Regions from separate parts of the Vibrio hippocampi genome, predicted to be linked through region 1. Evidence: riboswitches for the same ligand, from Rfam matches in the RefSeq annotation. Region 1 holds a riboswitch; the other holds the start of a gene.

The links. Region 1 has a riboswitch for cyclic di-GMP ahead of L9Q39_RS07675 (hypothetical protein). Riboswitches for the same ligand answer to the same signal wherever they lie in the genome.
Region 2: another riboswitch for cyclic di-GMP. It lies ahead of L9Q39_RS05520 (TfoX/Sxy family DNA transformation protein); the one in region 1 lies ahead of L9Q39_RS07675 (hypothetical protein).

Annotation. Positions count from the first base shown of each region.
Region 1 is NZ_CAKLCM010000002.1:1,180,159-1,195,612, forward strand. Features, by position in the region: gene L9Q39_RS07670 (MATE family efflux transporter) at 1-241, shown strand, start outside; gene L9Q39_RS07675 (hypothetical protein) at 430-2,007, opposite strand; cyclic di-GMP riboswitch class I at 2,040-2,135, opposite strand; gene L9Q39_RS20635 (response regulator) at 2,485-3,744, opposite strand; gene L9Q39_RS07685 (PAS domain S-box protein) at 3,762-4,307, opposite strand; gene L9Q39_RS07690 (ATP-binding protein) at 4,304-6,661, opposite strand; gene L9Q39_RS07695 (cytochrome-c peroxidase) at 6,648-7,751, opposite strand; gene L9Q39_RS07700 (hypothetical protein) at 8,040-8,327, opposite strand; gene focA (formate transporter FocA) at 8,481-9,338, opposite strand; gene L9Q39_RS07710 (peroxiredoxin) at 9,611-10,084, shown strand; gene L9Q39_RS07715 (MATE family efflux transporter) at 10,145-11,452, opposite strand; gene L9Q39_RS07720 (ABC transporter ATP-binding protein) at 11,455-12,231, opposite strand; gene L9Q39_RS07725 (ABC transporter ATP-binding protein) at 12,221-13,033, opposite strand; gene opp1C (nickel/cobalt ABC transporter permease) at 13,033-13,857, opposite strand; gene opp1B (nickel/cobalt ABC transporter permease) at 13,857-14,798, opposite strand; gene nikA (nickel ABC transporter substrate-binding protein) at 14,897-15,454, opposite strand, start outside.
Region 2 is NZ_CAKLCM010000002.1:667,063-682,516, forward strand. Features, by position in the region: gene glgA (glycogen synthase GlgA) at 1-22, shown strand, start outside; gene L9Q39_RS05500 (MATE family efflux transporter) at 121-1,482, shown strand; gene L9Q39_RS05505 (alpha/beta fold hydrolase) at 1,601-2,401, shown strand; gene L9Q39_RS05510 (putative signal transducing protein) at 2,398-2,730, opposite strand; gene L9Q39_RS05515 (TVP38/TMEM64 family protein) at 2,731-3,450, opposite strand; gene L9Q39_RS05520 (TfoX/Sxy family DNA transformation protein) at 3,610-4,197, opposite strand; cyclic di-GMP riboswitch class I at 4,317-4,400, opposite strand; gene purR (HTH-type transcriptional repressor PurR) at 4,569-5,576, opposite strand; gene torD (molecular chaperone TorD) at 5,805-6,449, opposite strand; gene torR (two-component system response regulator TorR) at 6,726-7,433, shown strand; gene elyC (envelope biogenesis factor ElyC) at 7,535-8,455, opposite strand; gene cmoM (tRNA uridine 5-oxyacetic acid(34) methyltransferase CmoM) at 8,570-9,346, shown strand; gene mukF (chromosome partition protein MukF) at 9,399-10,736, shown strand; gene mukE (chromosome partition protein MukE) at 10,717-11,448, shown strand; gene mukB (chromosome partition protein MukB) at 11,445-15,454, shown strand, end outside.

The sequences.
Region 1 (15,454 bases):
TACTAAAGTGCCGATGATATTAGCGATTGCCTCTTACTGGGGGCTCGCGTTACCTTTGGGTATCGTTTTAGGTTTAACTGACCATATTATCCCTGCGATGGGCGAAAAAGGCTTTTGGGTTGGCATCTTAACCGGTCTCAGTGTCGCCGCCGCTCTGATGTTGTTGAGATTGCGCTTTGTGATAAAGCGTCATCAAACAGCCATTGAGCCTACGCCTCTGGTTCAACCTCAAGCCGCTTAGCAAGAAATAAACTGAGCTGTAAACTCACTCAGTTATTAACTGACTCAGCTATAAACTTACTCGGCTATAAACTTACTCGGCTATAAACTCACTCACCGATAAACAAAGCCTCTCTCCTTTTGCAGTAAAGGAAGAGAGGCTTAATAGTTCAAAATTATTGAACGAATGGTTGCCGCTTTATCACCCTGCTATTCGTTGACAATGATACGCAAGCCTTGAATATCAATACCGTCATGACTGATTGAGGTTGGCGAAATGCGTGGCGTCTTATCTTTAATTCGAACCTTGACTAAACGACAAGACTTATCTTCATCACCGTCAAAGGTGTAAAAGATCTCTTGATTAGTACGCAGAAGTGTCTCGTCATCATCCGGAGTAATACCGCTAGTTAAGTCGACTTCTTCAACCTTATTCAACACCACGTTTCTGGTGTACATACTGTCTTCATTAGCATCATAGCATCTTAAAACAGCCGTCACTGTACCCTGCTCTGGATAGTCACTAAACGTTTCCGCTGGGTAGTTATTGGTAAACTCATTCAGCGCCAAGGTATTGTTGTAGATTGGGCAGCCTCTACCCGCCATCGGTATCGTGACTCGCGCATTTAATCCCATACGGAAGAAAGTGCTCGATCCCTGATCGCCAGTCAAATTTTGAATGAGTTCAGGACTGTGCCCGCCTTCCGTCTTTCTCTTTATTTTCACATTACGACCGATTAAATTGTCGAAATCACAACTAAAGAAATTGTCACTCGATTCATCGTTACCTTGTAGACACAGTTTTAGATTCTTACTTTGCGCCTTAAACAGCATCGAACACCAATCATACAGTTCATTAGGCTGCGTCTGAGTCACGGTCACATCATCGACCAATACGCCATACGAATCGGGAATACCATTGTCACGCAGATTAATCGGTGTAAAGAAGCGTGTTGCCTTAAATGTCACCGTTCCTTTAAAGAAGCCATGTTCAAGCTCATTAATGTCGACAACTGCTGGGGTTGTTGGGAACACCGCTCGCTGATCACCCGTATCCCAATCAATACCATCAACACCCGCAACGCTCATTACTTCACCGCCGACTCTCACAATCAAGTCACCGACATCACGACTGTTGGTTGAGCGCTTCTGAAACTCAACATCCATACTATAAGTCGCACCTGGCACCGTTGGAACGAAAGAGCGAATACGAACGTTTGCAGGGTTGCCGCCCAGTATCGGCAAAGGCGCGGCCGTACCCACGGTGACCGAACGCCCTGTACAGTGCTTAGAATCACTGTCTAGCTCTGCGATATAGTTAACTTCATTCGATTTAATATTATACGGCGCACCATATGTTGCTGCAGTACCGAGTTCCAGTACCGGAGCACAGACGTCATTCACAGCGGTACGAATTTCTTTGACGGTATAGTCTTGACGCAGCGCTTTGAAATTATCCAGACCCAGCATCGCCTTTAAGGTAGAACGAGTCCATATTGTCTCAAAGTGAATCTGACCATCAATCGCACCGTTCACGACCTGCCCAGTGGCAAAATCTGAACGGTCGACCAGTAAAGAAAGCAATTGCAAGATATCAGCGCTATCTGGTGCGTCATTAAATTGCACCAAAGACCAAGATCCTTTATTGAAGTCTTCCTGCACCTGAGGTGTTGGGAGTAATTCAGCGCCGAAGCTTTGACTGTATGTCACGTCATCGGCGGCGAAGGAGGATGAAGAGACCATTGCCCCGACGAGAAGTGTTGAGAGTAACGTTTTGTTATACGCCATGTCATATTGCCCTAAGTATGAATTTACATTCACCTAGTAGCGCAGCCCACTATATATCCATTAGTGCTATATCCATCAGTGCTGTCACTTTGCGTCCCAGTCTTTCAACTGGTTTGCCCTTAAGGTAGCTTTTGAAGTTGACATGACGTCCAATCATAGTTCGTGCCAAGTTTGCTAGCACTCGCGAAGATTAAAATATCATTGCATATTGAGAGGCAAATAAATGCTAAAGCAATGTAATAAAAAGGTAATTAAGATTACCTCTTACGCTACCTAAGTCATTAGTTTATCACCTAATTAGTCAGTAGATTGCAACGAATTTGCAACCTGCATTAGCATAAATTGCAAAATGCTAAACTTCATCACGTGAAAAGTCTTGGTCGGTTTTTTTCTACTTATGATTAACCAATAAACGCAAGTCTTAAGCGAGAGAATGAGTTAAGTTCTTATTACTGGGAATCACAATGCGCTTGGGACTCAAGATGCCAATTCGGCTCTCGCACCCGACTTCGCTGCATCAATTTCTCGACTCAATAGCGCTTTCTTTAGCGGTTTATATATGACGCTTTGCGCCCCGAAATCGAGAAAATCCTGTGTCGCTTGTTCTGAGGTATCCGCGGTACAGGCGATGATCGGCGCATCAATGGCATGCTGTTGTTTCAACTTCTGGGTCGCCTCAAGTCCGGTCATCTCCGGCATATGATTATCCATCAAAATTAGGTCGTAACGATTGTCTTTAGCCATGTCTACCGCCTGTTTGCCATTCACTGCCGTATCAACCGTGTCATAGCCCAGCGTCTGTAATAGCTTCGTCAGCACGATGGTATTCACTTTATTATCTTCCGCAATAAGGATTTTATAGCCGGCACTACCTTGCCTTTTGTTATCTTCGACTAAATCAACCGTTTGACTGAGGCTAAAGCGGCTATTGTTGCCCGATAAGCCACTGGTTACTTGCCCATGACTTTCATTGATAGAAGTGACCGCTTTTCTATGGGCATACTCTAAAGCAGCCATCAACCGCGAAGATGAATCATAATCCGAGGTCACTAACTTTTGTATCAGCTCAAGTAGCTGACCATGGTCTTCCACAATAAACTCGAGTTGTAGCTGAACTTTATCCTGCTTGACGCTGGCTTTTACCTGTAAGGTCATCGCATCAGGGCGGTGTGTTAGCGCAATAAGCATCGCTAAATGAAACGCAAAACGAAATAAAGTCTCTGCATTACCGGCCACCAGCAATGACTCAACGGAATCATCAATACTGCCGCTATAGGCAAATTCCATTTTAGTCGCGAACTTAGCAAAATCTTGCGACAAGCTCTGGCTCAATGACTGCAGGGCTATTGGCGTACTTAGCATCTGGTTTTTATCATGGCTTGCCATAAATGCCACGTGATGCCGGACGCTCTCCAGCAACTCTAGGTGTTCCCTAGAATTTCTAGTGTCCTCTTTTTCGCTCATGCCTTTAAGCGCTAGTTTGTTTTGTTGAACAACAAAATAGTTAAGCAAGTAGAACAAGTTCTCGGATTGCTCACTCTCGCTTAGCGCTAGGTTTCTATCCGTCTGTAGTTTTATTTCTAGCTGTTTACGCTGGGTAATATCTCGCTCAACAGCGATGAACTTCACCAACTCCCCGTTTTCAAATACCGGAGAAATAGAAATATCTATCCAATATTCCGAGCCATCTTTATGATAATTGATGATTTCACAATCAATAGGCTTGGCAGCTTTCACCGCTTCCGATAACCGTTTTACCGTTGAAATATCCGTTTTTTCCCCTGTAACAAGGAACTTGGCTTGCTACCTAGCACCTCGTCTAACTGATAACCCGACAGAGATATAAATCCTTGATTAACCCAAGTGATCAAACCTTGTTTGTCGGTAATAACGATCGCGTCCTTGGTATACTCCGCCACTAAACCTAGAGTCGCCCTAGACTCGGACAATTTTAGGTTTTGCTCCAATTTCGACAGTGTTCGTGCACGCTCTTTTACTACAATAGAGACTATCGCCACTGCCCAAATCGCATAAATGGCTAATATTCGATTGGTGACCACCTTCCAAGTTTCGCTGCCAATAGGGGAAAGGTAATAACCAAACAGTGTCAGCAGCGTACACGCTGTTGCCCATATCAAGATGGTAGATTGACGTTGTGAGATGAGCGAAACAAGAATCACGGTCACGTAAGGCACACCTGCTGCGACGCCGAGAGGGATTGTCAGGTCAACGTAAAAAATCCCCCCACTTAATAACAACAGTGCGGCATTCAAAGGCACATGCTTAACCACTGATTTCATCCATTCTGCCCCATAGTTGTATTTTGCTGTTGCTGTTCAGCAATCAGGCGATTTGCTTGATGAACATTCACTTGCAAACGATTGATCAGCGATTGAAGCAGAATCAAATCCGGTATCACCCCATCTCTGGCAGAAGCTTCCGTTTGTTGCGCTAAATTCGATGCCTCAGAGAGTCCAAGCTCAAATAGGATACCTTTCACCGAGTGCAAGGTTTTATAGAGCGGTTCGCAAGAAGATTGCGAATAAGCGTTGATTAAGTCTTCTATTTTTAGCTCAACTTCTTCAATAAAAGTCGCGAGCAGATCCGCGGTTTCTTCCGGAGATAAACCGCTCTCAACTAATAACGCGGATTGAGAGAGTTCTTCCTCCGTCATAGGAAGCGTCTCAATCGGTGAGCGAGTGAGATACACTACGTTCTCCGCAGTCGTCAAACTCTCCGTCACCGTCAGTGGCGCATTAGCAGCGTGGATAAATCGATCAATCGCCTCGCGCAAGCTATTAATCTGTAGCGGTTTGGTGAGGACATAGTCGGCTCCCGCAGCAATAAAGGCATCATGCGCCTCTTTGAATACATCGGCAGTAAAGGCAAAGATACACACATCCAACTTGAGGTCGCGTCGAATAAATTTGATCGCTTCAATACCACTCATTTTTGGCATGTGATTGTCCATAATCACCAGATCAAACCCGTCGGATTGCAACTGATTCACTGCATCACGTCCATTAGTCACATGGGTCATTTGATAACCTTCGGCGCGGAAGAACTGTTTCATGACCAGTGCATTGACCTTGTTATCTTCCGCTAATAACACATGGATTTGATTGGGTTCAAGCGCCGTTTTTTTCAGCACCTCGCTTTGTTGTTGCTTTGGCGCCAACTCTTCACTGGCTAAATGGAGCTTAATCGTAAACTCGCTCCCCACATTGGGCTGACTAAACACGCTGATATCACCGTTCATAAGCTCTATCAGTTTCTTGACGATGGATAACCCCAAACCCGTTCCACCGTAATTCCGAGTGGTTGACAACTCCGCTTGTTCAAATGGGCTGAAAATAGTCGCCAATTTATCTTGGCTAATGCCGATACCAGTATCTTTTACCACAATGACTAGGTTGTATGGTCTGTCCTCGCACGCAGAGAGGGTTAAGTTAACTTTACCTTGCTCGGTAAACTTAATGGCGTTACCCACAATATTAAACAAGATCTGGCGTATTCTCGATGAATCACCGATATACCGAAGATCGCTCGGCGTCTCATTGTCTATCTCTAATTGAACCCCTTTATTTTCCGCTAATGGCGCTAGGGTTCCCTCTATATGGCGAGTGATGCTGTCAAAGGTAAATGGCTGCATCTCAAGCGTCATCTTACCCTGCTCAACTTTTGAGAAATCGAGGATATCATTAAGCAACGTCACTAAATGCTGACCCGATTCGATCATGATCTGTGCCTGACTCTGAATATCCGCTTCGTTAGACTGCTCTTTGATCAACTGAGCAATGCCTAAGACGCCATTCATTGGGGTTCTGAGTTCATGGCTCATGGTCGCCAAAAACAACGACTTTGCTTCACTGGCGTGTTTGGCTTTCTCTACCGATTGTTTATAGGCCAGGTTATTTCTTTGTAACTCCCGAATTCGGTCAAAATAGACCATGCTTAATGTCGCCAGCACCAGTAATGAAATAACCAACAGTATCGCCACCATGCGATGTTCAATGCTTTGCACTAAGTCGGTAAAAGCAAATTCCGTTCCCTCAACAAAAGAGGCATTTTTCCCCGATAACACGCTCCCCAGTAGCTCTTGTAATTGATCGTTCAGCCCCTGGTAGACACCCACCAAGCGAAGTAATTCTGGATTGGTTTGTTCGATATTGGCTGAGGATATGGAATCAATAAACGGGGCAAATAGACTGGTCTCCACCTCGCCACTCTGTCGTCCTCCTATCTGACGGATCCCTTGCAACGTCGATTCTCTCGCTACTAACAATCCCGTAATATGATCAAGTGCATCCGTGACGGAAAGTACGGTGTTGCTAAAGTCTGAAATTAGCGCAAACGCTGTGATTTTGCTGAAAGGTAAAAATTTGGAATCATGTAATTGAAAAGAGCGATCCAACTCCCCGACTCTCTGCTCGATTGCCACCAGATGCCTTGCTAACTCGTAGGAGGCGGTCACTTCATTGATCGAATTAAAGGTAATCAAATCGCGCGTTTCTATTAGCTCATACCCAAGTACACTGATCTTCTGTCGATATTGAGCGGCCGTCTTATATTCAAGATAGGAAATCATCAGCAAACCGAGCAAAAGACATAATAAGGCCCCGGCGCTCATCATGATCCACTTAATTCTGCTCATTTTGCAACTCCTCAAGGATGGTTGGGCGCTCTCCAGTGAGGGATTCTAGGAAAGCTTTAATATCAGCGACGGTGTCAGGTTCTAATTCCTTTCCTAACTGACTCCGCGCCATTATTTTTATCGCCTCATCTAAAGAACCGGTCATGCCATCATGAAAATAGGGCGATGTGATCGCGACGTTGCGCAGACTCGCCACCCGAAACAGGTGTTTATCTTCTTGCTTTGACGTCACATTGAATCGACCCAGATCATTGCTGCGCTCCGCACCTCGGCTATCCACGCCAAAATAACCAAACTGCATCACTAAACCTCCGCCGACATTGGTGCCTCGGTGACAGGCGATACAGCCTAACGATTGAAACGTCTGCCAACCGCGAACGGCTGATTCGTTAATGGCATCGCTATCGCCCATCAGGTATTGGTCAAACGGCGCATTCATCGTGGTTAAGCTTTTCATAAACTCGACCATGGCGTGTTTGATGGTCTCTTCACTAGGGGTAAGGTCGGCACGTGCAAACAGTGCAAGATATTGATTGGAGGCGGTGACGTAATCGACAATTTTTTGCCACGACGAGTCCATTTCTACGGGGTCATGAACCGGACCATCGATCTGGTCTTGCAAGGTATTCACCCTGCCATCCCAAAAAAAGCGGTAATTGTGGGCGACGTTAAAGACCGTCAGTGAATTGCGCTTCCCCACACCGTTAACACCAATCGAGACACTGAGCGGTTCTGCGCCATTGGTATTAAGATCATGGCATGATTGGCAACTGACTTTGTTATTGGAAGAAAGGTTAGTATCTCTAAATAACACCCAACCTAAGCGAATCACATCCTCATCACCCTCTTCATAAGGCAATATCGGCTGAATCGGAGCGTCACTGGTGACCAAACTGGCATAAGAGAGGGCATTATGGTGCGGCTCTTTATCTGAGCCATGATTATGGTCATCATCATGCGAGTGACCATGCAGCTCGTCTTGAGACGCCGTCTCACCGTGGTTGACTGAGCGGTAACCATCAAACAACAATAAACCAATCGCACTAAGCATTACTATTGCACAGAATGCGAATAATTTTTTGTTTCTCATTACCCTACCTCATAAAAAGCGCCTTTTAAAATAAGTTAGGGAATGACTGTTGATTAACAAATCTATTTTGTTTCGCTGCAAACTCAAGTGATTGACGAGAGGAGGTCAAAATAACCGAGGCGACCCAGTAACGATAATGTCGAAAGAAAGTGGAAAAACTGAGCGATTAGAAAAAAATGGAACTGTGGGAGGATAGCAAGGTAGCAAGGTAGCAAGGTAACAAGAGTGTTTTAAATATCAGCTCTGCAGTAAATAGCAGAGCTGATAGAGAATCAAAACGTAAGGCGATTAAGCGCTTTGGTCAGATTCAGATTCTGCTTCGTTTAGCATTTTGTCGTTATGTGCCTTAGTGCCTTTGTAACCTAGCACTAGAGAAACCAACCACACAACGAACGCCAACGGACTTGCAATCACAGTGATAGCGAAAACGATACATAAAATAAGGTTAATCACACCCCACATCACGCTACCTGCGTACATTTGACCTGCACCTGGGATAATAAAGCCCAGGATAAGTGCTACGATTGGGTTTTTCATTTTATTTTGTAAACGAGCTGTTGCAATAGCGTCTGACATTTTGAGTTCCTTGCCTATCCTTACATAGGATATTGATAAGTGAGTAATTAGAGTGGTTATTATCAATATAATCCCTTGATAGATATACTTATATCACCAACCAAAATTACTTATATCACTGGTATCTATTGATGTCAGAGCGCCACTATACCCTTATAGCAACGGCTGTTCGTCACGAAGATAAATCATCCAATACCACATACCAACAAATAGACCACCGCCAATAATGTTACCCAGCGTCACGGGCACTAAGTTATTGATAATAAAGTCCAGCATATTGAGGTCGGCATAGTCGGCAATGTTTGCGCCGGTCATCTGCCAAAATTCCGCAGGCGCAAAAGTCTTAATCGCGATGGCCATCGGTACTTGAAACATATTGGCGATACAGTGTTCAAACCCCGAAGAAACAAACATAGCAACAGGCAGAATCATCACGATAATTTTATCTGTCAAAGTACGACCACTAAAGGTCATCCATACCGCGATACACACCAGCACATTACACATAATGCCCAATGCGACCGCTTGCCAAAACCCATGATGCAGTTTGTGCTGGGAAATCGCCAACGCGTTAAGCCCCACCTGACCATGGTCAAACATATATTGCTTGGTCACCAACATGCAGATAACCAACAGCAGCGCGCCTATCAAGTTACCCAGATAAACCACAACCCAGTTTTTGACCAAGGTAAGCCACGAGATTTTACCGCTTGCTCTGGCGACCAGAGTCAGTACTGAACTGGTAAACAGCTCTCCACCCGTGACCACCACAAGGATAAGTCCCAAACTAAAAGCAACACCCCCAATAAAGCGCGTCATGCCCCATGACATATCCGCTGCACCAGTGGTGACGATGGTGTAAAACACAAATGCGATACCGATATGGATCCCGGCTGAAATAGCCAGCAAAAACGATTTAACCGGATCTTTAGTCGCTTTGCCGAGTCCAATCTCGGCAGCGCGTTCCGCCATTTGTGGCGGTAGCAAAGAGTCAAATTGATTTAGGTTCATTCTGTTTGGTTTTTATACAAGACAAAAAAATGGGCGGCGATAATCGCTCTAATTAACCACAATTTCAAGCTTTATTTCACGCATTAAAAAAATTATTTATCCCGCACTTGTTGACGTAAAATGTTGACGTAAAAAATCGATTTTAGCTTTTTTGTTGTGGCTGCGCGTATAAGGGTTAGACTTGGTAGACATCGGTAATAACTAATCCGTAACCACTCACCCCTAGCAACTAACCCGCAACACCTAACCCGCAACAACTAAAGGAAACCATCATGATTCAACAAGGACAAGCTCTACCCAACGCAGTATTAAGTGAACTCACCGAAAACGGGATGCAACAACACAAAACCGAAGCGTTATTCGCCAACAAAAAAGTCGTGCTATTCGCCGTACCCGGCGCTTTCACTCCGACTTGCTCTGAAGCTCACCTACCCGGCTATGTGGTGCTGGCGGATCAACTTAAAGACAAAGGCGTTGATCTTATCGCGTGTGTCGCGGTCAATGATGCTTTCGTGATGCAGGCATGGGGCGAAGCACAAAATGCCTCTGAGCTACTAATGCTAGGAGATGGCAGTGCCAGTTTTACTAAGGCGCTGGGATTGGAGATGGATACGGGCGACTTTGGTGGTATTCGTTCTCAGCGTTACGCGATGATCATCGACAACGGCGTTGTCACTACGCTCAATGTGGAAACTGGCGGCGAGTTTGAAGTCAGTAAAGCGGAAACGATTCTCGCGGCGCTATAGCGCATTGAACGAATACACCACTCTAAATTTAGAGTGGTGTATTCGCGGGTCATTATCGTCTTACTCGCAACACTTACCCTTCACTAGCCCGATGTAAGGGTACAAGAAGATAAACCGCCCAACGTAAAACAGAGTAAACCCAAGCCACAAACCGTGGTTACCCCATACCGGCACCATAAAATACTGCACCGTAAGAAACAGCAACAAGGTCACGGCACTGGAATTTCTGACCGGTCTTGTGGTGCCTGTCCCGGTAAAGATGCCGTAAAACGTTAATCCATAGCCTGCCACCAGTGGGAACACCAGTAACCATGGTGACATCTGGTTATAGATCGCGACAAGCGCTGGCAACTCGGTAAACAGAGTGACAATATGCTGCTTAAACAGTATCGTCAACAAGGTCAGCACGACCACAAATCCTGTGGTCCATACCGTGTTCATCTTAATCACGGATTTAAGTAGACCGATATTCTTCTGCCCTACCGCTTTGCCTGCAAACACGCTTGAGGCATTGGCGACACCATCAAACATATAGCTGACAATAAAGGTCACTTGCATCAAAATCGCGTTCGCCGCCAGCACATCCGCGCCCAGTTGGGAGCCGACTCGCGCCATCATATTAAAGAAAATCAGAATACAAACCGTGCGCAGCAACAGGTCCATATTAGACGACACAATTACTTTCAGATCTGCCTTACTCATGCTTGCAGTACCCAGATAATCAAACAGCGAAAACTGGCAGGTGCGCAGCACAAGGAAGGCACCAATAGCAAACGTGCTGATCTGCGCAATCAAGGTCGCATAGGCAACGCCAGCAATTCCCCAATCAAAATAGAGTACAAAAATAATATCCAGCACGATGTTCAACACGTTACCAAACACTTGAGTAAACAGGGTCTCTTTCGCTTTCGCCTGCCCCATTAACCAACCGATCAAGGTGTAGTTGAGTAACACAAAAGGCGCGCCAAAAATCATAATATCAAAATAGATTTTCGCGTTGGCTCCCACCGCGGCTTCCGGGTCGATCACCCACTGCGCTCCTTGCCAGATCAGCGATTGCAGTAAGATAAAAATTATCCCCACCGACAGGGCAAGAATAAACGGTCTAAACAGACTGGTTGCCTGCTCTTTGGGATCGTTTTTCCCCAAAGCAATCGCACTTTGACCGGTGGTACTGACACGGAAAAAACCAAACAACCAATAGAGGGTGTTCATGATCACCGTACCAATCGCAACACCGCCAATCAGTTCGGCAACACCCAACTGACCAATAACAGCCGTGTCCACTGCCCCCAGCAAAGGCTGAGTGACGGTGGAAACAATAAACGGGAAGGCAATTTTAAAATAATCTTTATGAGTTAGGGTCATCGTTACTTCAACTCGGATTCAAAAGGAAGCTCTAGGTAACTGGCAGCGGCTAGAAGCTGTTGGGTATAAGGGTCTTTGACTTGCGTTAATTGGCGCATATCCTCGACGCGCTCAACGATCATGCCGTCTTTAAAAAACATCAGGCGATCACATAAATAACTGGCAACGGCAATATCGTGGGTAATGAATAGATAAGCGATACCTCGCTGCTGCTTTAGACGTGCGAGCAGTTCCAGTATCTGAACTTGAACCGACACATCCAATGAACTGACCGCTTCATCCAATAAGATAAACTTAGGGTTAGGGGCAATGGCTCTGGCGATACAGACACGCTGTAGTTGACCACCACTCAATTGATGAGGATAACGAGTCAACATGTCAGCGCTTAAACCGACTTCAAACAGTAACTCCTCCAGCAGCGTCTGTCGCTGCTTTTTGCTGAGTTTCTCTTTGATCAAAGGTTCGTTGATGATCTCTTTCACGGTTAATCGTGGGTTGACCGAGGTGTTGTAGTCTTGGAACACCACACTGAGCGCCTTGTGCGTTGACAGACTCGCCAACTCATCGTTAAAGACAATCTCACCGCTATCGACTGGCTCTAGTCCAAGTATCAGTTTGCCGAGAGTGCTCTTTCCGCTGCCCGACTCACCCACGATACCGACGCACTCCCCGTAATTAATGGTTAAAGAGACACCGTTAATGACTTGCTGAGTGGTCGAAAACAACCAACTATTGTCGGTTTTAAAGGATTTAGTCACGGCTTTTATATCAATTAACATTGGACGGCTCCATGACAGATTTAAAACGATGAATCAAAGTCATACGGGTATCGACTAAATATCGAGTGTATTCACTGCTAGGCTGGGTAAAGATCTGTTTGGTTTCACCATATTCAACCACCTGCCCCTGATTCATCACCAGTACATTGTCGGCAATATGGGACACTAAACTTAAATCGTGACTGACAAAGATCAAGCTCGTCGCGAACTGCTCACGAACAAACTGCAGCTCTTTAATCACTTCTTTCTGGGAGATATAATCAATCGCTGTCGTGGGTTCATCGGCAATGATCAATTTAGGTTTCAACACCAAGGCGAGCGCAACCATGATGCGTTGCAACATACCACCACTTAGCTCATGCGGGTACTTATCAATCAGTGTGGTTGGCGATTTTAGATTCACTCTCACCAGCACATCACAAAACAATTCTCTGGCTTGCTTCGCCGATAATTCGCTGTGCAGTTTAATGGTTTCAACCGCTTGATTACCTATGGTAAACAGAGGGTTAAACGCAGTCATCGGGCTTTGCATGATCATGGAAATCGTCTCGCCGCGCAACTTTCGGCGTTGAGCCAAAGGCAAGGTCAGCAGATCTTGCCCTTCAAATTTAGCCTCGCCAGAGACCGCAAAGTTCTCGCCTAACAATCCATTAATCGCGTTACACGTTAACGATTTACCACTTCCTGACTCCCCCAAAATCCCAAGGCATTGGTCATGACCTAAATGAAAGCTGACATTCGATAGTAGTTCTTTAGGCTGAGGTTGAATCAAGGATACGCAAAGATTATTTACCTGTAGCATTATTGACGCTCCGTTCTTGGATCTAACACATCACGAAGCGAGTCACCGAGTAAGTTACAACACGCCACCACAACCATAATGGCAGCGCCGGGAATCAGCATCTGCTCTGGATTGGAGAATAACACTTCCTTAGCATCGGATAGCATCGCGCCCCACTCTGGCGTTGGCGGTTGGATACCTAGACCTAAAAATGACAAGGTTGAGATACTTAAAATAATCCAGCCTAAATCGAGGGTAGCCAAGATAATCACTTCTGCTGCAATATTAGGCGCAAGGTGCTTGGCGAAGATAAAGCGCTGGGGCGTTTTCACCGTTCGTGAATAGAGGATATAGTTTTGATGATTGAAACTGATTACCGAACTGCGCACGATACGCACATACCAAGCGATTTTAGCGATAAAGTTCGCCACGATAATATTAACGATGCCGGGTCCCATAATGCCGACAATGCTCAATACAATGATCTCATATGGAAACGACAGCATCACTTCGCAAGCGCGCATAATCAAAGCATCGACCTTGCCACGCATATAGCCTGCAATGACACCAATAAAGCCGCCGACAACCGCTGTGATTACCATGGTAAGAAGTGAATAATACAGCGTGGTTCGAATACCAAACAGTAACCGGGAGTAATTGCAGCGTCCCAAATAGTCAGTCCCCAACGGATACTCACTCGACATAGGCATGAGAGTGTTAATCACATCGGCAAGGTTGGGATCATGGGGAGCAAGATAAGGTGCAAATGCCCCCATCATACAGACAATAAACAGCAGTAGCAGACAAAATAGCACCGTTTTATTAGAAAACAGACGTTGCCACATTACGATTTTCCTCCCTGCTTTAATCGAGGGTCAACCACCGTATGTAAGATGTCGATAATCAGATTAGACACCACGAACAGGCTGCCCATTACTAAGATATAGGCTTGAATAATGGGGTAATCGCGATTAAAAATAGCCGCAAGTGCAAGGCGACCTAATCCCGGTATAGCGAAAATGCTTTCAATCACCACCGTCCCCGCGATCAAGCGCACCACACCAATACCCAGCGCCGTCATGGAGGTTTGTAACGAGTTCTTTAGCAGGTGTTTCCATATCACCCTATGCTCTGGAATACCTCGGGCACGAGCATACGCCACGTAATGATGGTGCATAGATTCCAGCATAGAGTTACGAATCAATCGAATATAAGTGGCAACATACGCCATACAAAGGGTAATTGATGGCAAGATATAATGGCCTAGCGTCGACGCGCCACTACTTGGCAGCCAGTAAAGGCTGATGGAAAAAATCCAGATAAGGATAAACGCCAGCCAGAAATTTGGCATCGCAGTACTGGCAAAGATAAACACCCGTACAATACGATCAAACCAGTGGTCTTTATACACTGCACTCAACACACCAATCGGGATACTTAAACCAACCAGTAGCACCAATGATAAGCCCGCCAGCTTTAGGGTATACGGAAAGCTGCGCGTCAGTTCTTCCAATACCAATCGATTGGTATTGGTATAAGAGACCCCAAAATCACCCTGGATAGACGCAGACAGCCAATTAACGTAGCGAATCAAAAAAGGTTTATCTAAACCGAGTTCTTGACGGATTTCCTCAATCGCTTCAGGACTCGGCGTCGTATCGTTCACCCTAAGCGCCACTTCTGCTGGGTCGGCAGGAATAATATTGACCAATGCAAACGCGATGAACGAAACGAAAAACAGGGTCACTATCGCGCTCAACAGTCGTTTAATTATATACTTTGCCACTTAGACACTTTCTCTAACGTTACATAAATTGAAATGAAAAAACTGACACTTGCTAAGCAAGTGTCAGTCATAACAGGCGTCAACATTAAAACCGCAACCTACGGTTTTATAGACATGCGCTGTAATGGGATCTCAAACTGAGATGGGTTGAAGCCAACTCCTTGCACTTTGGTGCTATAAATCGCACGATTTTGCTCATAGGTGAGCGGAATATAAATCGCTTGATTGTGTAGTGTTTCTAACACATAAGTATAGTGTTGTTGACGTTGTTGCTCATCATTCGCTTCAAGAGCCTCAAGGATCTGCTTATCTAGCTCAGCTTTTTCAGGAATACCTTTTTGTGCCGCATAGTCACCATAAACAGGTTTACGCATCCCGCCTAAGAAAGACTGTGGATCATACGGTGTCCCCCAAGAGATATTGAACGATAAATCAAACTGACCTTGTTTGAGTCGATCACGGTGAGCTTGCTCTTCTTCACCGACGATGTTCATCTTCAGACCCACTTTTGACCATTCACTTTGCAGGTACTGGGCGATCGTACGCTCAACCACTTTGTCGCTGTCGTACGACAGGGTAATTTCAAATGCCTTACCATCACGCTTGCGAACCGCGCCCTGTTTCACCCAACCGGCTGCATCCAGTAGTTGCTCAGC
Region 2 (15,454 bases), 510 kb from region 1:
TCAGTTAGCACTGTCTGAATAAATATCAACGACAGTGACCGCAATGCAAAAACCGCTTATCTTATTGTTGATAAGCGGTTTTTTTGATGCTTAAGAAACGTGATTAGAGGTCATCCTAGTATGCCAACAGGCAAAAACTGCAGTCCAAACGGCAATGATATCAACAAACGTATGTCTATTACGGCTCTCGCTTGGCCTATTTTAGTCGAGATCTTGCTGCGCACTATATTGGGAACCAGTGATGTATTCATGCTGAGTGGCTATTCGGATAAGGCTGTCTCTGCCGTGGGTGTGATTTCTCAGCTAACGTTTTTCTTGATTATTGTCTCCATGTTTGTAAGCAGTGGTACTGGTATATTGATTGCGCAATATAACGGTGCTGACAAGCCTCAACAGTCCCAAGATGTGGGTGTGGCGAGTATTGTATTGTCCTTTGTGGTTGGTGCGGTACTGAGCGTTTTAGCGCTGATGTGTGCGATTTACTTTTTGCCTTATTATGGACTTGAACCACAGGTCGAGCAGTATGCACAAGAATACCTGCTGATTAGCGGAGCGATGACGTTTAACGTGACCATCGGCATTGTTTTGACGACAATTTTCCGAAGCCACGGTTATACCAACTTACCTATGGTGGTGAACATCATCAGCGGCGTGTTGAACATTGTTGGTAACTACATCGCGCTTTATCAGCCATTCGGTTTACCCGTCTACGGTGTTGAGGGGGTCGCGATTGCGACTGTGTTCAGTCAGGTGGTGGGTACGTTACTGCTTTGTCTATTAGTTGGTCGCAGTGGCATCCATCTTCCATTAAAAACGTTTCGTGATATTTCCAAGCATGTTTATACACGCATATTGAAAATTGGTGGGATGAATGCCGGTGAGATCCTGTCATACAATCTTGCCCAGATTACGATTGTCTATTTTGTGGTTCAAATGGGAACCGCATCAATGGCAGCGTTTACTTACGCTCAGAACATTGCTCGATTCTCTTTTGCTTTTTCGTTGGCGCTTGGACAGGCTTCGCAGATTCAAACCGGTTATTATCTAGGTAAAGGCTGGGTGAGTGCGATTACCAAGCGGGTACAAATCTATTTTTTGGTAGGCTTTATTGTCTCACTAAGTGCCAGTTTACTGATCTATGCATTGCGCGAACCGATCCTTGCGTTGTTTACTGACCAGCCAGAGATTGTCCTATTGACGAGCTCTTTGATTCTTGGCTCGGTGTTGATGGAGTCAGGGCGAGTGTTCAACCTGATCTTTATTTCTGCGCTCAAAGGAGCCGGTGACATCAAGTTCCCCGTTCAAATGGGGATATTAAGTATGTGGGGATTGGGCGTTGTCTTCTCGTATCTATTTGGTTTGCACCTTGGTTGGGGTGTGTTTGGTGCTTGGATGGCCATCTCATTAGATGAATGGGTACGCGGAATTGTGATGTTTAGGCGTTGGCGTTCGGGAATTTGGACTAAATTTAAAATAAGCTAACCAGAGTTAGACACATTTTGTCATGATTTAGCGGACCAAGCTCATGGAGAAATTTTCTACCTAAAGCGCTATTATGGTATGCTGTCTCGGTGTTATTGATATTTTTTTGGATTCATCTATGTCAGAAAGTTTACTGTTTCATAAAACTTATCACCATCCTACAAGTAAAGAGTGGGTGGTATTTGTGCATGGAGCAGGCGGCAGTTCCTCTATCTGGTTTAAGCAAATTAGAGCCTATCGCGAACACTTTAATTTACTGTTTGTCGATTTAAGAGGGCATGGAAAGTCGAACAATCTGCTAAAAGGCATTATTTCTAATCAATACACCTTTAAGTCCGTCACAATGGACATACTGAAAGTGTTGGACCATCTAAAAATTCAGAGCGCTCACTTTGTGGGGATGTCATTGGGAACCATCATCGTGCGTAATCTGGCTGAGATTGCGACCGACCGTGTCACCTCAATGGTGCTGGGTGGTGCTGTGACGCGCTTCAACACTCGTTCTCAGATCTTGGTTAAGATCGGCAATATGAGCAAACACGTGATTCCGTATATGTGGCTCTATCGCCTGTTTGCGTACATTGTCATGCCGCAACGAGGTCAAAAAGAGTCTAGACTCATGTTTGTTCATGAGGCCAAGAAACTGTGTCAAAAAGAGTTCAAACGTTGGTATGAACTTACCTCTGAAGTGAATCCATTGAACCGTTACTTTAAAGATAGAGAACTGCCGATTCCCACGCTGTATTTGATGGGCGATCAGGACTATATGTTTATTAAGCCGGTAAAAGAAATGGTCGCAGAGCATAAGTCGAGTCAATTACTAGAGATTAACGACTGTGGGCATGTTTGTAATGTGGAACGTCCAGAAGAGTTTAATCGTTACTCCATCGCGTTTATTCGTTCGGTACGCGCCTGTTAAGATTTGACCTCACTGATATTCGGTTGCATGCAATTCCAGCAAATATCGAATTGCGCTTCATTTTCTTCCTCACAGGCTTGGCAAAGCCACATTAAGCCTTCTCCCGCGTTTGATAGGTTGATCTGCCAATTTTCTATGGTACGTTTAGCCTCCGGTGCTCGACGCGTGTCTATTAGCCACACGTAAGGTAGAGTACTTTCGTCAAACGGCACTTCACCGCGCAATCCATACAACGACTCTCCTCGTACCTCAGATTGTATTCCCTGCGAAACTAACTGCTGATGTGCGATATGGGCTTCAGCAGGGGAGTTGGCAATAAATATCTTCATCTATTCTTGAACCTGTGGTGTTTGTCTAAATTTGTTCATTAACCACTTGGTGATTATTGGGAACAAGCCAAGCAATGCAAAAGAAGCGAGTACAGTCGGAGAAACGATACCTGCTAGGCTATCAATATTCGCCAACTGCGTACCAGCATTAAGGTAAACCGCGGTACCCGGAAGCATACCTAACTGACTCACCAGATAGAACTTACTAGCTTTAATCGGGGTTAATCCCATCAAGAGATTGATTAAGAAAAAAGGAAATACCGGGATAAGGCGCAATGACAGCAGGTAAAATGCGCCGTCTTTACGAACGCCTTCATTGATGGTGGTTAACTTAGAAGCGAATTTGGATTGGACCCAGTCGCGCAAGAAAAACCGACTGCTTAAAAAGGCGAGTGTTGCGCCAATTGTACTCGCGAATGAAACTAAGCCTAAACTGGTCCAAAAACCAAACAGCGCGGCACCTAGTAACGTCACTACAGCGGCACCGGGTATAGAAAATGCGGTAATAGCGATATACGCAAAAAAGTAAATTGATGTCGCTAAAACAAAATTAGCGTCAATAAATTCCGCTAACGCGAGTTGCTGAGCTTTAGCATTTTCAAGAGTCAGATATTGACCGAAATGGATACCCGCCCAAACAACGAGGATAACCAGTAACACCCCGACAATGAGTTTTTTACTTGGGGAGCGCTTGGGCGTGTCATGAGTTTGCTTCGTCATCTTTTTTATCCTCTGTCTATATCACTCTATAGTTTAGTAGACAGGTGGATGAGCGAATAACTTTCATCAATAGTAAATTAAATGGGTCTGAAAAAGTCGTTACTATTTCTCATGACTCAGCGAAGTCTTTCGCCTTTCAGCCAAGCCAACCAACGCGAATTAAATTAACTCAGCAAGCTGCTGACGCTTGTCTTGGGGAATCACCGACCAGTGTTTGCCCTCAATTGCGCCTTCAAGCGCCCATAGCAATTCGATACTCACGTTGCCTTTATGTGTGCGTTGGATAGCTTTAAAAGCTTCTACGGAGCCTTGTTGTTGCAATTCAGACACCGAATCAATGCCCGCTTTCTTTAGCATGCGTTCGGTTGTGAGTCGCAAGTTCGGAAGATCTTTAAGTCGAATCGAGGTTGGTTTTTGTTGGGCAATCTTGGCCTGCTTAGCCACCTGTAATGCTTCTTTTGCGTACTCAATGATCTTTTCTGGGGTTTGCCAATAAGCGTCAGGTAGCGCGAAATAGTTGGTGACCACAGGAAACCCACGTTTTTGGTAAACGTAAGGATGGTATGCCAGTTGCTGAAATTTGGTTGCCGTTGATTTGTCTGCACGAATATGAATGCGATCATTGACGACGAGTGCAAACATCGTGTCGTCAATAAATATTCCGAAGCCACCGAACATTGAGCGTGATTTGACCACGCCGATTTCGGAAAACAGCTTCATCGAATTTGTTAAGATAGGTTTATCCATGTTTCTTATTTCTCGGTTTCTATAACTACGCCACCTAGATCAGGTCCGAGAGATTAGCAAAACAGAGGTTATTAATTGTTAGCAAAGTTTGAGAATTTGCTGTTAATTCCTCTGCTGCCATCGGTAACCCCGCTACCTACCTGATTGGGTTTAGGCCGGAGGCTTTGCGTCCCACCTTTTCAAGTGGTTTGCCCTGTGCGTGACAAGCTAAAGAATAAAGGAAAAGCGATTCGATAACGGAGGCTTGACCTGTGAAGTGTGATGTTGGTTCAAAAAATAGAGTGGTTAGAAAGCAATGAATCGACTAGTTCTGTCATGAGAGTAAAAGCCCGCGTCGGGCTTTTATTACAAACATTGCTAGCTGATGAAAGTTATCTGTTGAGATCCAATACGGAATCACGCTCAATGATTTCTGGATGCATCTCGAAAATACGCTTGTCATGACCTTTATCTTTGATACGCTCAAGCAAAATTTCAAAGGCGTTTTTACCCACGCGTCGCTTCGGTTGGTGAACCGTCGTTAGCGGTGGAGAGAAGTATTCCGCAAGTTCAATGTTATCGTAGCCAATCACAGAGATATCTTCAGGGACTTTGACACCAAGTTGCTGAAGGCGACTCATTAAGCCAAGTGCCATTGTGTCATTAAAACAGAACACAGCCGTTGGACGATCTTCCATCGCCGCGATTCGGTTTGCTGCAATGACTGCGGTATCACACTCGAAATTACCCTCAAGGATTCGGTCAGCTTTCATTTCGATGCCCGCTTCGGTCATGGCTCGCTTATAACCATCAATACGCTCTTGGCAGACGGCTTTTTCCAGATGACCACTTAAACAAGCGATATCGGTATGACCTTTACCAATCAGGAATTTAGTGGCTAGATAGCCACCTTCTTCTGAGTTATCAATGATTTTATCCGCTTGTGAGCTTTCTGGGCCCCAGTCCATGATAACTTTTGGTATATCGGCATGGCGATCAAGCATTTCTAACAACTCTTCCGTGAGGTCGGAGCACATCACCAAAATACCATCGACACGTTTTTCCGCCAGCATGCGAATATAATCGCGCTGCTTCTCATATACACCACCTGTGTTACACAGAATTAGGGTATAGCCTTGGCGATAACAGTAACTTTCTACACCGTCGATCACTTCCGAAAAGAATAGGTTGGTTGATTGGGTCACCAACATGCCTATGGTTTTGGTCGTGTTACACTTTAAACTGCGAGCCACGGCACTTGGTGCGTAGTTAAGCTCGTCAACCGCGGCCATGACTTTTTCTTGTGTCGTTTCTGCCACGAAGCGAGTTTTGTTAATGACGTGAGAAACGGTGGTCGTTGAAACGCCAGCGAGACGAGCTACATCTTTTATCGTTGCCATCGCGATATCCTAATATCTCACCTTCTGCTTCAAAACGGACACGAAGAGAAAGTGGTAAATAAGCAAGGTTTCATGCCTATTTAAAGTTAACCAGAGCGACTATAAATCGCTGAAACGGCGAATTGTATGTCGAGCATCCATTGCAAGCAATGTAAATCTGTATAAATTTATATCAGTGGCGAGATGTGCCACTGAATTTCCAATAGAATCGGCAAGTTACGCTGACTCCTAAGGACGCAGATAAGTCAGGTCTAATTGGCAAAATGCGACTAATAGAGCACTACAGGCTGAATAAAATCCAAACTCATCGTGTTTTTCACACGCTTGACTGAATTGTTCGATCCAAGTGAGTAGGTGCTGCTCAATAAAGTCAGCTTGCTCTGAGAACGCTTCGTTAAGATGTTTTTCAGCCTCAAGTTCGTTGCTGCGAATAATGAGGTTGCCAAGATAATCTAATTCAATGGCGAGGTGATCCGCGGGTTCATTGAGATCTTTCGTGACGGCAATATTGTGCTTGGTTAATAATTGCTGCATTTGTAAAGCGGGTTCGCCATTAAGAAGACCGGATTTATCAAGATAAATTGAAGCGTATGGCAGTGCGCCATGTTTATCACTTTTCAAGAAAAGCTCGCAGAAGTCGGCGGATAGTTCGAGTTGAGCATCGTGGCGAACCTGCAGACGGTTCAGTGCGTCCACCAATTTGTCGATAGGTTGTTTTAGCGCTTCGTTTTCACCTAACCCAGACAAGAAAGCGCGGATCTCTGGCGATTGATATTGCTCTAGTTCACTTTCTGTTAACTCTTTGGTGAATAAACTTGATAACCACCAGTAGATTTCTGCGCGTTGTTCATTAAAGGCTTTTACTTCTTGCACTTTGGTACTCTCCAGCAAATATTCTATGGGTATATACCCAAGTTATTCATAGTGTAGACAAAAAATATGAATAACAGTCACTCACAATGTGAAAAAAAACCAAACAATATAAAGTAATATGAATAAATTAAAACTAAACTTTGAAGCATAAGGAATGGGGTGCGTATTGGCGTGGTGCTGAATCAAGGTTTTCTTAAATAAATAGACTCACTGCTAGTATCTTGAAGCGTAACGCTTAAAATGGCAGTGGGGTCAAGATTAGAAGAAGTAGAAACAATGAAATATCATGTTTTGGTCGTCGAAGATGATGTCGTGACAAGAAGCAAACTCGTGGGTTACTTTGAACACGAAGGCTATCTCGTCAGTGAAGCTGAAAACGGTGAGCAGATGAGACAAGTGCTGTCTGAATCGAGTGTCGATCTGGTGATGCTAGATATCAATCTGCCGGGCGAGGATGGTTTAACCCTTACCCGTGAATTAAGAAGCCAATCAGACATCGGTATTGTGCTGGTGACTGGGCGCACCGACAGCATCGATCGTATCGTTGGTCTCGAAATGGGCGCTGACGACTATGTGACGAAACCGTTTGAATATCGTGAGTTACTGGTCAGAGTGAAGAATTTACTTTGGCGTATTGCTCTGGCGCGAAAAACGCCGGTGGACAAAGGTAGTGATAAGCAAGAAAGTAAACTGCATTTTGGTGATTGGATATTTGATAAACAGCGCCGCTCACTGACGAATGGTGGGGAACCAGTAAAACTCACCAAGGCAGAATATGAATTGCTTGTGGCGTTATCTTCTTATCCTAATCAGGTGCTCAGCCGAGAGCGCATACTTAATATGATCAGTCATCGAGTAGATGCACCCAATGACCGTACTATTGACGTATTGATCCGCCGCATGCGCGCTAAAATGGAGCTAGACCCGAAAAACCCGCAGATATTTATTACCGTACACGGTGAAGGGTATATGTTCGCCGACTAAAAAATACAGGCATTGCCAATGGCAATGCCTGTATTTTGATGCCGTCAATTTTTAAGTTAAGGCAGAATAGAATCTAAAAAAACAGAGTGTCAGTCGCACAATTAAGGTTGGCTTGAATCGCTGTTTAGCTCAATTTCTACTTCCTCAATCTCGTTTGTCTCGGTTTCGTTCACTTCGAGCGTTTCTAATTCATCTTCGCTTCCTACTTCCACTGCATTTAGCTCGGGTTCTTCAGGTTCGGCGAACTCAAGGTTACTGACATCGACAGCCCAGTCTTGCAGTTCACGCCAGTGTGACCCCAGAGTTTCGTGCCAATATAGTTCGGTTTGAGCAAGATATTGAGAGTCAGGCAAATAGCGCTCCCAACCGTTGAGAAGATGCTTGGACGCGATGTAGTTGGTTGGAGCTGGATAGGGTTTAAGCCCTGCTTGTGTAAATTCATTCATAGCGCGAGGCATGTGGCTCGCGGATGTGACCAAGACTAAATTGCTGTCTTGAACATAAGCCGTCGCCAAACGCGCCTCTTCCCAGGTATCTTTTGCTGTTTCCAAAAGCACAATGTTAGGTTTGGAAACCCCCAGAGCTAGAGCAACCTTAGCCATCATTCGAGCATGACTAGTTTCGCTATGACGACCGTAGCCGGATAAAATCAGTTTGGCATTAGGGTACATTCTTAATATACGGATGCCTTCAGCTAATCGGGTTAACGCCGTTGGACTCAGTTCTGACGTTGGAGGGATAGAACTATCCACAACATGAGCGTGACCGAGCACCATCACATAATCGATGGGCTCATTTACCGGTAAAAATGCTGAGTATTGGCGTTCTAACGGTAACAGCAAACGGTTAGAAATAGGTTGAATACTGATAAGCAGGATGCCGGTCAGTGAGAGTAGAACCACCAAACAGCCAAATTTACGTCGAGACGTAAACATAATTAGGGCGAGACCCAAAAAGCCAATAATCAAAAGAGCCGGTAACGGCATCAAAAAGGCTGAGACAATTTTTTTCAGTTCAAACATACAATAGTCCGAAAAAACACCACTTAACGCTAAAAAGAGGTGATACCTCTTTATTCCTGTCGCTTATATGACAGAATAGCGGCACGACTGGTTATAGTAACTTAATAAACTCAGATGCAAGACCGTAATTTCGACGATATTGCCCACAAATTTGCCAAAAATATCTATGGCTCAGAGAAGGGTGAGATCCGCCAAACCATTGTTTGGGAAGATATCACAGCGGCACTGACCGTGCTAGATGATACCAACACACGACTAAAAGTGTTAGATGCAGGTGGTGGATTGGGGCAGGTATCCCAAAAAATTGCAGGCCGAGGACACGATGTTACATTGTGTGATCTGTCTGGTGAAATGTTGAAGCTAGCTAAGGCATCGGTTGAAAAAAGCGGGCTACTTGAGCATTATCGCTGGCTTAATTGCCCGGTCCAAGAGTTAGAGCAGCATCTTGATCATCAGGTAGACATGGCACTGTTTCATGCGGTAATGGAGTGGCTCGCAGATCCGCGACTCGCACTAGAAACGGTATTAGCCCAGGTGAAACCCGGTGGCGTTGCGTCAGTGATGTTTTATAACCATCATGGGTTAGTTTTTAAAAATGCTATTTGTGGCAACATTCCTCACGTATTAGAAGGCATGCCACACCGCAAGAGATTTAAGCTCCAGCCACAAAAAGGACTGGTTCCAGAAGATGTCTACAAATGGATTGAGGAGAGCGGTTTTACCATTCAAGGTAAATCCGGGATTCGTTCATTTAGCGATTACATTGGCAATAGACAATACATGGGCGATTACAGCGCAGAGGATGTTCTAAAACTGGAACAGATGTTGTGTCGACAAGAGCCGTACTTGTCCATGGGTCGATACATTCATGTATGGGCAGTAAAGCGATAGTTATCCATAAAACGATAATTTAGCAGCAAAGCAATAATTAGCAGGAAAGAGTATGAGTGAAAACACTCTAAGGGTTGTTGACCAACCGATCGATGAACTCGTCGGTTGGGTGAAACAGCACGACTTTGCATTAAATCTTTCCACCGAACGACTGGCATTTCTGATTTCAATCGCCGTCTTAAGTAATGAAAGATTTGATGAAGAGTTGGGGGAGGGCGAACTGCATGATGCATTCAAAATCGTCACCCAGCAATTTGAAACAACGGGTGAAGCCACAGGATTTCGCGCTAATAACGCCGTTAATGAATTAGTAAAACAGAAGCTGTTGAGCCGATTTACCAGTGATATCAATGAGGGTGCGAGCATCTATCGTTTGACCCCATTGGCGATGGGTATCACAGACTATTACGTCCGTCACCGAGAGTTTTCTAAGCTGCGCCTTTCGATTCAACTGTCAATGGTGGCAGATGAAATGGCAAAGGCAGCTCAAGCCGCCACTGATGGCGGCACCCCCGAGCATTGGCGTAAAAATGTGTTTGCGGTACTGAAATACTCTGTTGGGGAGATCTTTGATCAGATTGACCTTAACCAGAGGGTAATGGATGAACATCAGCAATCCGTTAAACAACAGATTGCTGAGCTGCTCAATAAAGACTGGCGTGAGGCGATCAATAACTGTGAGTCCTTACTGTCAGAAACCTCAGCCAACCTCCGAGAGCTACAAGACACTTTGCAAGCCGCGGGGGATGAGTTGCAGACCCAGTTATTGGATATTCAAGAGCTCGTTTACAACAACGATGAGTTGGAGTTTGTCAGTGAAGCACTGTTTGGCTTACAGATGAAACTTGACCGCATCACCAGTTGGGGTCAACAAGCTATTGATTTATGGATTGGCTATGACCGACATGTCCATAAATTTATCCGAACTGCCATTGATATGGACCAAAACCGCGCCTTCAGTCAACGACTAAGACAGTCGGTGACTGAGTATTTTGACGCGCCTTGGTATCTGACGTATGCCGACGCCGAAAAACTGACCGATCTTCGTGATGAAGCATTAGTGCTACGTGATGATGAGGTGATTGGTGCTGCACCACTTGATGTGGAATATGAAGAATTAACACAAGTAAATGACGAACTGCGCCAGCGAATTAGCGATATGTTGACCTTGCATAAACGCAATGGAACACCCATCGATCTTGGCAGTGTGTTGAGAGACTACCTAGCGACTCATCCACAAGCCCGTCATTTTGATTTAGCGAGAATGGTTGTTGACCAAGCAGTAAGACTCGGCTATTCGCAGTCAGATTATTCTGCGATTCAGCCCGATTGGCAAAGCATCAACGATTTTGGCGCAAAGGTACAAGCAAATGTCATTGACAAATATTGATGAATACATGTCAGAGAATCTGGCAAAAGCAATAACAAACCCACTGTTTCCCGGGTTAGACAGCGCATTGCGTTCTGGTCGTCATATCTCGACAGAAGATATGGATAATCACGCCTTTCTGAGCGATTTCGAGGTAGAACTTGCTGGTTTTTATCAGCGATACAATAGCGAATTGGTCAAAGCGCCAGAGGGTTTTTTCTATTTACGCCCACGTTCGACTTCTTTGATTGCGCGTAGCGTTCTCTCAGAACTCGACATGTTGGTGGGTAAAGTACTCTGTTTTCTCTACCTCAGCCCTGAGCGTTTAGCTCACGAAGGTATCTTTACCAATCAAGAACTTTTCGAAGAAATCTTGTCATTGGCTGACGAAAAAAAATTGATGCGCTTAGTGACTCATCGAGCCACAGGTTCCGATCTCGATAAAGAAAAACTGTTTGAAAAAGTCCGTACCTCATTACGTCGCTTGCGTCGCCTTGGTATGACCATTTCCATCGGCGACAGTGGCAAGTTTCGTATCAGTGAAGCGGTGTTTCGCTTTGGTGCCGATGTCCGTATCGGCGATGATATCAAAGAAGCACAACTACGCTTGATCCGTGATGGTGAAGCCGTCACACACGCGCAAGCCCCAACGCAAAGAAGTTTGATTCTCGATGACGAAGCAGTGTCACCGCAAGAAGAGCAACAACAAGACCAAGCGGAGAATGACGCATGATTGAAAGAGGTAAATATCAATCACTCACAATGGTGAACTGGAACGGTTTCTTCGCCAGAACGTTCGATATTGATAGCTTAGTCACCACGCTTTCAGGCGGTAATGGTGCCGGTAAATCCACCACGATGGCATCATTCATCACTGCCTTAATACCAGACCAGAGCCTGCTTCACTTTAGGAACACCACCGAAGCGGGCAGTTCTCAGGCATCACGTGATAAAGGTCTTTACGGAAAACTGCAACCGGGCACCTGTTATTCCGCCCTTGATGTGGTGAACTCACGAAATCAGCGTGTATTGTTTGTGGTCAAACTACAGCAAGTCGCAGGTCGAGATAAGAAAGTAGACATTAAACCTTTCCTTATCCAAGGGCTTCCAAGTGGAATTAAGCCTACCGATATCTTGATAGAAACACTATCGAACAACAACGCGCGTGTGCGCCAAATTAACGAAGTTAAAGCCGCAGTTGCGGAGCTTGAGGGTGTGCAGTTTAAGGCATTTAACTCCATCGTTGATTATCACACTCAGATGTTTGAACTGGGTGTGCTGCCTAAGAAGTTGCGTAACAGTAGCGACCGCTCTAAGTTCTATCGTTTAATTGAAGCATCCTTGTACGGGGGCATTTCTAGTGCGATAACCCGCTCTTTGCGTGATTATCTATTACCGCAAAACGGGGGGGTCAAAAAAGCGTTCCAAGATATGGAATCGGCGCTACGTGAAAACCGCATGACCCTTGAAGCTATTAAGGTCACACAAGCGGATCGTGATCTATTTAAGCACTTGATTACCGAATCGACCAACTATGTGGCCGCAGACTTTATGCGTCACGCTAACGATCGTCGTAGCAAACTTGAGCAGTCGCTTGCCTTACGCTCCGAGCTTTTTGGTTCTCGAGATAGCTTGAACTCATTTAATGAGCAGCACGCGAAAGCAACGCAAGAACTGGCTGAGTTAGTGGAAGGTGAATCTTCGTTAGAGCAAGACTACCAAGGCGCACAAGACCACTTACAACTGGTGGTGAATGCGTTGCGTCAACAAGAAAAAATTGTCCGCTACCAAGACGATCTTGAAGAACTCAATGAGCGTCTTGAAGAACAAATGATGGTGGTGGAAGAAGCGAATGACCGTAAGCTCGAAGCGGAAGAGCAGGCCACCCATGCTGAAGAAGAAGTGGATAGCCTAAAAACTCAGTTGGCTGACTATCAGCAAGCGCTTGATGTACAACAAACTCGTGCTTTGCAATATCAGCAGGCAGTGCAAGCACTAGAGAAGGCGCGTCAATTGCTTGATGATGACACCCTGTCTCAAACCAATGCACAACAAAAACTGGCACAACTGAAACAGCTTGAGCAGACCAGCACACAAACCCTGTTGGAGCTTAAGCATAAGGTCGATTTGACCAGTGCCGCTCAAGCGCAGTTTGAGCAAGCCTATGCAACCTTGAAGCAAATCGTTGCAGATTGTCCGCGCAATGAAGCGGCGCAGCAAGCGAAGCATTGTTTGCAGCAAGCGCAGCAATATCGCGAGCAATTGAAACATGAAGCGCAACTAAGAGCTCAATATCGTGAGCTTGAAAAGTCCATCGAACAACAGAAACAGGCACAACAGCTTATTGCCCAACTGCAAACTTCTGGTATTACTGTTGAGATCGAAAGCGATGTAGAACTTGAAACTGAGCGCTTACAAGAGACGGCAACAGAGCTTTCGCTACAAGCGGAGTCTTTACGTGATGCTCAGCACCAAGAGCAGCAACTTGAGCAAACGGCAGCTAATGACATTAAGGTGTTAGAGCAGTCTGCTCCGGCTTGGATCGCTTCGTTTAATGCTTTGGAATCTTTACGTGAATTAACCAACCTTGAGTTGTTGGATCGCAGTGCCGTGGTCGAATCCATGCACTCGATCAACGAGCAAGAGCGGGCATTGATTATAGAGCGCGATGGCTATGCCGTGCGTCGTCAACAATTAGAGACAGAAATTGAACATCTTGCCTCTCCAGGCGGCTCGAATGATCCGCGTCTTAAAGGGTTGGCGGATACCTTAGGTGGCGTGTTGCTGTCTGAAATTTATGATGATATCACGCTCGCCGATGCGCCTTACTTTAGTGCCATGTATGGTCCAGCCCGTCATGCGATTGTGGTTTCAAACCTCGACGGTATCAAAGAGAAGTTGGTTGAGTTAGATGACTGCCCAGAGGATCTCTATATCATCGAAGGTGATGTTGATGCATTCGATGACAGCAGCTTTGACGCGGATGAATTAGAGGGCGCGGTGTGCGTTCAGCTTAATGACCGTCAATTGCGCTACTCTCGTTTGCCCGAAATTCCTCTGTTTGGTCGTGCTGCGCGTGAACAGCGCCTTGCACTGTTGAGAGAAGAAAAAGAGCAAGTGGTAGAGAAACACGCTAAAGCGGCATTCGATGCTCAGAAGTTGCAGCGTCAGTATCAGGCAATGAACCACTTTGTCGCCGAGTATCTACAGTTAGCTTTTGAAGCGGATCCCGAATTAGCACTGGCAAAGCTGCGTGAAAAACGCAATGCAAGCTTACGTCATCTCAGCGAAATTGCTCAGCAGCAACAGCAAGTGACGGCACAAAACAATCAAGTTAAACAGTCAATTGCAGCGCTAGGTCGCCTTAGCTTATTGGCGGCGAAAGCGTTTGATGACACGCTGCAACAACGTTTTGAGGAAGTCGCACAGTCTGTCGAGGAGTTAGAGCAAGCTAAACGCTTTATTTCTCAACATGATGATGCGCTGAATAAACTGGCATCGTTGGTTAATGTTCTTGACAGCGATCCTGAACAATCCGAGGCACTGACCGAGCGATATCAACAACTCGATAGCGAACTTCAAGCCAATAAAGCGCAAATTTTTGCTGTCTCTGATGTGGTTGAACGTCGTCATTACTTCGCGTATTCAGACTCAGTCGAAATCTTAAACCAAGGCAGTGAATTGAGTGAGCAACTGAAAGCCAAGTTAGTGGAAGCGGAAGCCAGTCGCCGCCGTTTACGCGATGGTCTAAAGCAAGTGCAAGAGCAAGCAAGCCAATATCAACAGGTGCTTGCCTCACTGAAAAGCTCGCATCAAGCGAAGCGTGAAACGGTTGAAGAGTTTAAGCTAGAGTTGCAAGAATACGGCGTCGTCGCCGATGAAATTGCGCTAGAACGCGCTGAATCTCGCCGCAACGAACTGAATCTTGCTCTGCAAACCTCGCGTAGCCGAAAGAGCGAGTATGAAAAGACGCTGACGGCGACAGAACTAGAAATGAAAGGTCTGGTTAAACGTCTTAAGAAGGTTCAGAAAGACTACGCTGAGTTACGTCAGTTTGTGGTTGCGGCCAAAGCAGGTTGGTGTAGTGTACTGCGTCTTGCGAAAGAGAATGATGTAGAGCGTCGATTACTCAAGCGTGAATTTGCTTACTTATCGGCTCAAGAACTGCGTTCAATCTCGGATAAATCTTTGGGCTCATTGCGTCTTGCGGTGGCAAACAACGAAACGTTGCGTGATGCTTTAAGACAGTCAGAAGATATCTCTAAGCCAGAGCGCAAGGTGCTATTCTATATCTCGGTTTATCAACATCTGCGTGAGCGTATTCGTCAGGATATTATTCGTACCGACGATCCGGTTGAAGCGATTGAAGAGATGGAAGTCGAGTTGGCGCGTCTCACTCAAGAACTGACCCAACGCGAAAACCGTTTGGCGATCAGTGCTGATTCGGTGGCGAGTATCATCAGAAAGACTATCCAGCGTGAGCAGAACCGAATTCGTATGCTCAACCAAGGATTGTCGAATATCCACTTTGGTCAGGTCAAAGGCGTGCGCTTGAATGTCAAAGTACGTGATAGCCACGAACAATTGCTATCGGCGTTAACGGCTGAAAACAAAGACCTGTTCGAATCATCACGCTTCACGTTTTCAGAAGCGATGGCGAAGTTGTTCCAACGCGTTAACCCACATATTGACATGGGACAACGTTCACCACAGGTGCTGGGTGAAGAGTTGCTGGATTA